2 regions of the Micrococcus sp. ACRRV genome follow, and region 2 is predicted to be linked to the other one. Evidence: predicted binding sites of a transcription regulator. Region 2 holds the regulator's gene; the other holds the start of a gene.

Region 1 (4,191 bases), on a different contig from region 2:
CCTCGACCTTGTCGGCCACGAGGGTCTCCGTGGTCAGCACGAGCGCCGCGATCGAGGCGGCGTTGGCCAGCGCGGAGCGGGTCACCTTCACGGGGTCGATGACGCCGTCGGCGATCAGGTCGCCGTACACGCCGGTCTTGGCGTTGAAGCCCTCGTTCGGCTTCATCTCCGCGACCTTGGAGACCACGACGTAGCCGTCCTCGCCCGCGTTCTGGGCGATCCAGCGCAGCGGCTCCTTGAGCGCCTTGCGGACGATCTCCACGCCGGTGGCGGCGTCGCCGGTGAGGGCGGTCACCTCGGCGTCCTCGTCCAGGACGGAGAGCGCGTTGATCAGGGCGGTGCCGCCGCCGGCGACGATGCCCTCCTCGAGCGCGGCGCGCGTGGAGGACACGGCGTCCTCGATGCGGTGCTTCCGCTCCTTGAGCTCCACCTCGGTGGCGGCGCCCACACGGATCACGCCGATGCCGCCGGCGAGCTTGGCCAGGCGCTCCTGCAGCTTCTCGCGGTCCCAGTCGGAGTCGGTCGCGGCGACCTCGGCCTTGATCTGGGAGACGCGGGCCTCGACGTCGGCCGCCTCGCCGCCGCCGTCGACGATGGTGGTGGCGTCCTTGGTGACGGTGACGCGGCGGGCCGAGCCCAGCACGTCGAGGTCGGCCTGCTCCAGCTTCATGCCGAGGTCCGGGGAGACCACGGTGGCGCCCGTGAGGATCGCGATGTCCTGCATCATGGCCTTGCGGCGGTCGCCGAAGCCCGGGGCCTTGACGGCCACGACGTTCAGGGTGCCGCGGATCTTGTTCACCACGAGGGTGGACAGGGCCTCGCCCTCGACGTCCTCGGCGATCACGAACAGCGGCTTGTTGGCCTGCAGCACCTTCTCCAGCAGGGGCAGCAGCTCCTGCACGTTGGAGATCTTGCCGGAGTTGATCAGCACGTAGGCGTCCTCGAGGACGGCCTCCTGGCGCTCGGCGTCGGTGACCATGTACGGGGAGAGGTAGCCCTTGTCGAACTGCATGCCCTCGGTGACGTCCAGCTCGGTGGAGGTCGTGGAGGACTCCTCGATGGTGATCACGCCGTCGGTGCCCACGGTGTCGAAGGCGCGGGCCAGCAGCTCGCCGACCTCGTCGTTCTGGGCGGAGATGGCGGCCACGTGGGCCACCTCCTTGCCCTCCACGGGGCGGGCGTTCTCCTGCAGGCGCTTCTCGACGGCGGCGACCGCGGTCTCGATGCCCTTCTTGACCTCGTTCGGGGCGGCGCCGGCGGCGACCTGGCGCATGCCCTCGTTCACGAGGGCCTGGGCCAGCACGGTGGCGGTGGTGGTGCCGTCGCCCGCGATGTCGTTGGTCTTGGTCGCCACCTCCTTGGCCAGCTGCGCGCCCATGTTCTCGTACGGGTCCTCGAGCTCGACGTCCCGGGCGATCGTGACGCCGTCGTTGGTGATGGTGGGGGCGCCCCACGCCTTGTCCAGGACCACGTTGCGGCCCTTCGGGCCGAGGGTCACCTTGACGGTGTCGGCGAGCTTGTCGATGCCGGCCTGGAGGGCGCGGCGGGCGTCGTCGTTGAATGCCAGCTGCTTGGCCATGACGGCGGCTCCTTTCGGATCGGGTGTTCGGGGAGAAGAAGAGGGGACGCGAAGGGCCCGGGGCGGCGAGTGCCGCTCGCCGGGCCCGACGCGTCAGGGGGTCACTTGGTGACGACGGCCAGCACGTCGCGGGCGGAGAGCACCAGGTACTCCTCGCCGCCGACCTTGACCTCGGTGCCGCCGTACTTGGAGTAGAGGACGACGTCGCCCTCGGCCACGTCCACGGGCACGCGGGTGCCGTTCTCGGCCACGCGGCCCGGGCCCACGGCCACGACCTGGCCCTCCTGGGGCTTCTCCTTGGCGGTGTCCGGGATGACGAGGCCGGACGCGGTGGTCTGCTCGGCCTCCAGCGGGCGGACGACGATGCGGTCCTCGAGGGGCTTGATGGAGACAGACATGCTGCACACTCCTTCTGTTCGACGTGCGGTGCCCCGGCGGCGGGGCCGGGCCGCGATGTTCAGATCTGCGGGGGTGCCACGGGCGTCAGGCCCGGCGTCGTCGCGGTGCCGCTGGGCCCATCCTTGGCTTGGCACCCGGTACCCCCCGAGTGCCAGGTCTGACTCTAGCGCGGGGCTGGCACTCCCACCAACCGACTGCCAACGCCGTGCGCCGACGGCGGAACACGCCCCTCCCCCCTTCTGCTCGACCCGCGTCGTGAACACGACGCAGGAGGGGCTGAGGGTCCAGACCGTCCGTGCGGTCTCCGGGTTCCCCGTCCACTCCTGCACAGCCCGGCCCCGCTCCTCCGCCGCCCCTCCCGCAGGTCTTCACCACGGCCGAAGCCCTCGCGGCGGGAGCCGGCCCGGCCCGCCTGCGTCGCGGCGACCTGGACGCCCCGCAGCGCGGCGCCCGCGTCCGGGTGGGCGGACCTGTGCACGCTGCGTCCTCCCTGGCCCGAGCCGGACCTGGTGGCGGCGGCCGACCATCTGGTCACGCACCCCTGGTCGCCGCGCGGCCGTCTGCCGCCGCTGACGACCGTGGCACGGCTCCGCGCGATGCTGGAGCGGGTGCGCGTCGGCGCCGACTCAGCCGTGGTGTCCCTCGCGCGACTCGCGCTCGTCGACGCGGGGCTCGGCGAGCCGCTGCTGCAGCACCGGCTGGACCCCTGGGACCCGGACTGCCCCGAGACCCACATGTTCTCCCCGGAGCTGGCGGTCGCCCTGGAGTACGACGGCGGCGGTCACCTCACGCCCGCACAGCAGGCCCGCGACGCCCGTCGTGACCGCCGGCTGCCGGCCCGCGGCGTCACGCCCCTGCGGAACACCGCCGAGGGGTACCGCCGGCTGATCGCCCAGCTGCAGGACCGCCGTCGCGGCCGATGAGCGGGTCCGGGCAGGGCCCACGACCGTTCCCCGCCACGGCCCCGCTCACCAGTACACGGCCAGCGGCCCGTGCGGTCCGTCCACCACGCTGCAGGGGGTCTTGAAGATCCGCTCGAGCACCTCAGGGCGCAGGATCTCGGCCGGGGTGCCGGTCTCCACCACCTGGCCGTCGCCCATGGCCACGATCCGGTCGGCGTAGTGGGCGGCGAAGTTGATGTCGTGCAGCACGATCACCACGGTGCGGCCCAGCACGTCCGCGGCCCGGCGCAGCTGCTGCATCATCTGCACCGAGTGCTGCATGTCCAGGTTGTTCAGCGGCTCGTCCAGCAGCACGTACTCGGTGTTCTGCGCCAGCACCATCGCCACGTACGCGCGCTGCCGCTGGCCGCCCGAGAGCTGGTCGAGGTACCGGTTCTCGAACGGGCCGAGGTTGAGGAAGTCGATCGCGTCGGACACGTGCCGCTCATCCTCCAGGGTCAGACGGCCGCGCGTGTACGGGTAGCGCCCGAACCCCACGAGCTGCCGCACGGTCAGCCGCGTCACGAAGTGGTTCTCCTGCCGCAGGATGGACAGGGTCTGCGCGATCTTCCGGGACGGCGTCGTGGTGATGTCGTGCCCGCCCACGGCGATCGTCCCGGCGTCGGCGTCCTGCAGCCGGCCGATCATCGTCAGCAGCGTGGACTTGCCCGCCCCGTTGGGCCCCACGAGCGCGGTCACTCCCCCGGCCTGGATGTCCAGGTCCACGGGTCCGATGCACACCTCGTCGCTGTGGCGCTTCACCACGCCGCGCAGCTCGATCACAGACGTCCCTTTCTCATCACGACGATCAGGAAGGTGATGCCGCCGATCAGCTCGATGACCACCGTGACCGCACCTCCCGCGTAGAACACGTGCCGCAGCACGAAGTAGGCGCTCGTCAGCACCGCGTACCCGGCCAGCGCGGCCACCGGGAGGATGAACCGGTGGTCGTGGGTGTCGACCAGGCTGTACGCCAGCGTCGCCACGAGGAAGCCGAGGAACGTCATCGGGCCCACGAGCGCGGTGGTCATGGCCATCAGCACGGAGACCAGCAGCAGCGTCACCATGAGCTCGCACCGGTGGCGCAGGCCCAGGTTGGTCGCGGCGTCGGCACCGAGCGCCACCGTGTTCAGGCGGCGGGAGCGCAGCCACAGCAGCGCACACACGACGACGGCGATGGGCGCGGCGATCGCCACGTACTCGGTCCGGGCGTTCGAGATGTTGCCGAAGAGCCGCGCGCTCAGCAGGTCGAACGAGTTCGGGTCCAGCAGT
Region 2 (4,191 bases):
CAGCGCAGGAGGCGCGGGTTGAACGGGTACCGGAAGGGCCGGCCCTTCGCCACCTGGGAGGCGCCCATGACGCCGTAGAGGGCCAGCGCGATCCACAGCAGGGCGCCGAGGATCGCGAGCAGCCCGCCGAGCAGCGGCACGCCGCCGAGCAGGAACAGGAGGACGATCAGCAGGGTGGGCGCGAGGGAGAAGTTCAGGGCCTCGCGGGACTCCTGAGCCGTGAACGGGCCGCGGTCCCGATAGAGCAGCCACATCACCAGCGGGCCGGGCAGGCCGCACGCGAGGCTGAGGTGGGACAGGGCTGCGCGGTCGCGGTCCTGCTTGGCGGTGAGGGGCGCGCGGCCGCCGGCGGCGTCGCGCAGCCAGGCGGGGGCCTCGTGGGCCGCGCTCCCGCCCGCGGCGCGGCGCGGGGTCGCGGTCTCGCCGGCGGGGGTGGTGCTGGGGGTGGTGGCCACGGTGCTCCTCTGTCGTCCTGCCGCCCGGTGCCGCGGGCGTCGTCCGGGGCGGGGCCTGCCCCAGTGTAGACGCAGGGGGTGGAGACGGGGTGGCGGCCCCGCCGGGGCCGGCGGGTCAGGCCCCCGGGGCGGTGAGGAAGTCGATCAGCTCCTCCACCCGGCCCAGCAGGGCGGGCTCGAGATCGGCGTAGGTCCGCACGTGGGAGAGCAGCCGCTTCCAGCCCAGGCCCGTGGCCTCCTTGGTGCCCGCGGGCCAGCCGAGGCCGCGGAGGACGCCGGTCTTCCAGTCCTGGCCGCGGGGCACCACCGGCCAGGCGTCGATGCCGAGCACGGCGGGCTTGATGACCTGCCACACGTCCAGGTACGGGTGGCCCAGGATCAGGACGTTGCCGGCGGCGCCGGGCACGGCCATGGCCTCGGCGGCGAGGCGCTCCTCCTTCGAGCCGGCGACGAGGTGGTCGACGAGGATCCCGAGGCGGCGGCCCGGGCCGGGGGCGAAGTCGCGGATCGCCCCGGCGAGGTCGTCGACGCCGTGGAGGGGTTCCACCACGATCCCCTCGAGGCGCAGGTCCTCGCCCCAGACCTTCTCCACGAGCTCGGCGTCGTGCACGCCCTCCACCCAGATCCGCGACGCGCGGGCGGTCCGGGCGCGCGCGCCCTCGACCCGCCGGGAGCCGGAGGCGGTGCGGGCGGCGGCCGCCGGGGCGGCCGACCGCGGGGGCACGAGCACGACGGGGGAGCCGTCGATCCAGAAGCCCGGGCCGAGGGGGAAGCCGCGGCGGACGCCCCGTCGGTCCTCGAGGACGACCACGTGGGTGCCGCCGGAGCGCTCCACACGCACCACGGCCCCGACGAATCCGCTGGCCACGTCCTCGACCACCGTCCCCGGGGTGGCGGGCGCCTCCACGGCGGTGGGTCCGGCGGGGCGGGCGAGGTCCTCGTGGGCCCCCGGGCCCCAGCTGCTCCAGTCCATGCGGGCCACCCTAGCGAGGTGCCCGGCTCCGCCGGAGGCGGAATCGGGGCGCGCGGTCCGGGCGGCGCGTCCCGCCGATGGCTAGCATTGGCACTTGGCGCCGGTGAGTGCCAGCGCGGGGCCCGGGGTCCCGCTCGTCGTCGTGAGGAGAGGAGCGCACCGTGACCGAGCAGCCCCGCCGTCTCCAGGTGCTGCAGGCGATCGTGGAGGACTACGTGTCCCTGCGCGAGCCGGTGGGCTCCAAGGCGCTCGTCGAGCGCCACGCCCTGGGCGTCTCCTCCGCCACGGTGCGCAACGACATGGCGGCCCTCGAGGAGGAGGGGCTGATCGTGGCCCCGCACACCTCCGCCGGACGCGTCCCCACGGACAAGGGCTACCGGGTCTTCGTGGACCGCATCTCCGAGGTCAAGCCGCTCTCCGCGGCCGAGCGCCGCGCCGTGCGCACCCTGCTGGACTCCGAGGCGGACACCGAGTCCATGATGGAGGCCACCGTCCGGCTCCTCGCCCAGCTCACCCGACAGGTGGCCGTGGTCCAGTTCCCCCACGAGGACGGCTCCACGGTCCGCCACCTGGACCTGGTCGCGCTCACCCCCGAGCGCGTCCTCGTGGTGCTGATCCTCTCCACGGGGCGGATCGAGCAGCGCACGGTGGCACTTGCCCGGCCGGTGCAGGACGAGGACCTCGCGGCCCTGCGCGCGGTCCTGCTGCCCGTCATCGAGGGCCTGGGCCCGGCGCAGGCGGCGGCCGTCCTGGACACCCCGCTCGAGGGGCTGCCCCCGGCCCGACGCGCGGCCGCGGTCGACGTCGTCGGGGCGGTCCGCGGTCTGCTCGAGGCCGAGCGGCAGGACCGCATCGTGCTCGCCGGCACCGCCAACCTGGCACGCAGCACGGACGACTTCCACTCGTCCATCGGCCCCATCCTCGAGGCGCTGGAGGAGCAGGTCGTGCTGCTGCGCCTGCTCACCGAGATGGGGCAGGACGCCCACGGCGTCTCCGTCCGGATCGGCGCCGAGAACGGGGCGTCGCTGGCGGACACGTCCGTCGTCGCCGCCGCCTACGGCCCGGGGGCCGTCGCCAAGGTCGGCGTCATCGGGCCCACCCGCATGGACTACCCCGGGACCATGGCCGCCGTGCGCGCGATCGCCCGGTACCTGTCCCGCATCCTGACCACCTGAACCTGACCCCACCGGAGGAAGACCCATGGCCGACCACTACGCCACGCTCGGCGTCAGCCGCGACGCGTCCGCGGAGGAGATCAAGCGTGCCTACCGCAAGCTCGCGCGTCAGCACCACCCGGACGTGAACCCCTCGGAGGAGGCCGCGGAGGAGTTCAAGCGCATCTCCCACGCCTACGAGGTGCTCTCCGACGAGGACAAGCGCCGCGTCTACGACCAGACCGGCAACGAGAACGGCACCGCCGGAGGCTTCGGGGGCGGAGGGTTCGGCGGCGCCGGCTTCGGCGGGTTCGCGGACATCTTCGAGACCTTCATGAACGCGGCGGGCACCCCCGGCGGCGGGCGCGGCCCCATGCCCCGCGCCCGGCGTGGCCAGGACGCGCTCGTCACGGCGCGGATCGAGCTGCGGGACGCGGTGTTCGGCGGCGAGGCCACCCTCCAGCTGGACACGGCCGTCACCTGCGAGCGGTGCTCCGGCACCTGCTGCGAGCCGGGGACCCACCCGGAGACCTGCTCGACGTGCCAGGGCCAGGGCATGACCCAGCGCCCGGTGCGCTCCATGCTGGGCACCATCATGGCGGCGGAGACCTGCCCGGTCTGCCGCGGCTTCGGCACCGTCATCCCGCACCCCTGCACGGAGTGCTCCGGCCAGGGCCGCGTGCGCGTGCAGCAGCCCCTCACCATCCGCATCCCCGCCGGCGTGGACGACGGCACCCGCATCCACCTCGCCGGCCGCGGCGAGGCGGGCCCCGGCGGCGGCCCGAACGGAGACCTGTACGTGGAGGTCCAGGTGCGCCCGGACGAGGTGTTCCGCCGCGAGGGCGACCACCTGGCCACCACGGTCACCGTGCCCATGGCCGCGGCCGCGCTCGGCACCTCGGTGACCCTGGAGACCCTCGACGGCCCCCAGGAGGTCGACATCGAGCCGGGCACCCAGTCGGGCCACGTGGAGACCCTGCGCGGCCTCGGCGTCGGCCGCCTGCGCGGCGCGGGGCGCGGCGACCTCAAGGTGGACGTCGTCGTCACCACGCCCACGGACGTCACCGACGAGCAGCGCGCGCTGCTGGAGCAGCTGGCCGGCCTGCGCGGCGAGGAGGTCGTCCACGGCGCCCCGCCGCAGTCCAAGGGCATGTTCGCCCGGCTGCGCGAGAACCTGAGGAACCTGTGACCGCGCCGCTCTTCCTCCTCGACGCCGGTGCGCTCGCCGGCGTCGCCCCCGGCGCGGAGGTGACCTTCACCGGCGCGGAGGCCCGGCACGCCGCGGCCTCGATGCGCCTCGGAGCGGGGGAGTCCGTGCTCGTGGCGGACGGCTCCGGCGCCCGGGCCTCGTGCGTCGTCGTCGACGCCGCGCCGTCGGCGGTCACGGTCCGCGTGGAGTCGCTGGAGCACGACGCCGCCCCCCGCCCCGCGCTGGTGCTCGTCCAGGCGCTCGCCAAGGGGGACCGCGACCTGATGGCGGTCCAGGCCTCCACGGAGCTCGGCGTGGACGCGGTGGTGCCCTGGGAGGCGGAGCGCTCGATCGTGCGCTGGAAGGGGGCGAAGGCCGCCAAGGCCCACCAGAAGTGGGAGGACACCGTCCGCGCCGCCG

What was found. Region 2 encodes HrcA, which represses chaperone genes, less so after heat shock. Its sites were predicted from a motif close to TTNGCACTCGNNNNNNNCGAGTGCNAA; they were not measured.
Region 1: a site for HrcA is predicted at 2,153-2,179, ahead of groES (co-chaperone GroES). Genes of this name have one in related genera too.

The regions. Positions count from the first base shown of each region.
Region 1 covers NZ_JAKRNH010000002.1:21,603-25,793, reverse strand. The annotation lists gene groL (chaperonin GroEL) at 1-1,579, opposite strand, end outside; gene groES (co-chaperone GroES) at 1,681-1,977, opposite strand; gene MHY29_RS00475 (hypothetical protein) at 2,557-2,901, shown strand; gene MHY29_RS00470 (ATP-binding cassette domain-containing protein) at 2,947-3,702, opposite strand; gene MHY29_RS00465 (iron chelate uptake ABC transporter family permease subunit) at 3,699-4,191, opposite strand, start outside.
Region 2 covers NZ_JAKRNH010000001.1:28,909-33,099, forward strand. The annotation lists gene MHY29_RS00115 (DUF4870 domain-containing protein) at 1-455, opposite strand, end outside; gene MHY29_RS00120 (DUF3097 family protein) at 571-1,428, opposite strand; gene hrcA (heat-inducible transcriptional repressor HrcA) at 1,590-2,603, shown strand; gene dnaJ (molecular chaperone DnaJ) at 2,629-3,771, shown strand; gene MHY29_RS00135 (16S rRNA (uracil(1498)-N(3))-methyltransferase) at 3,768-4,191, shown strand, end outside.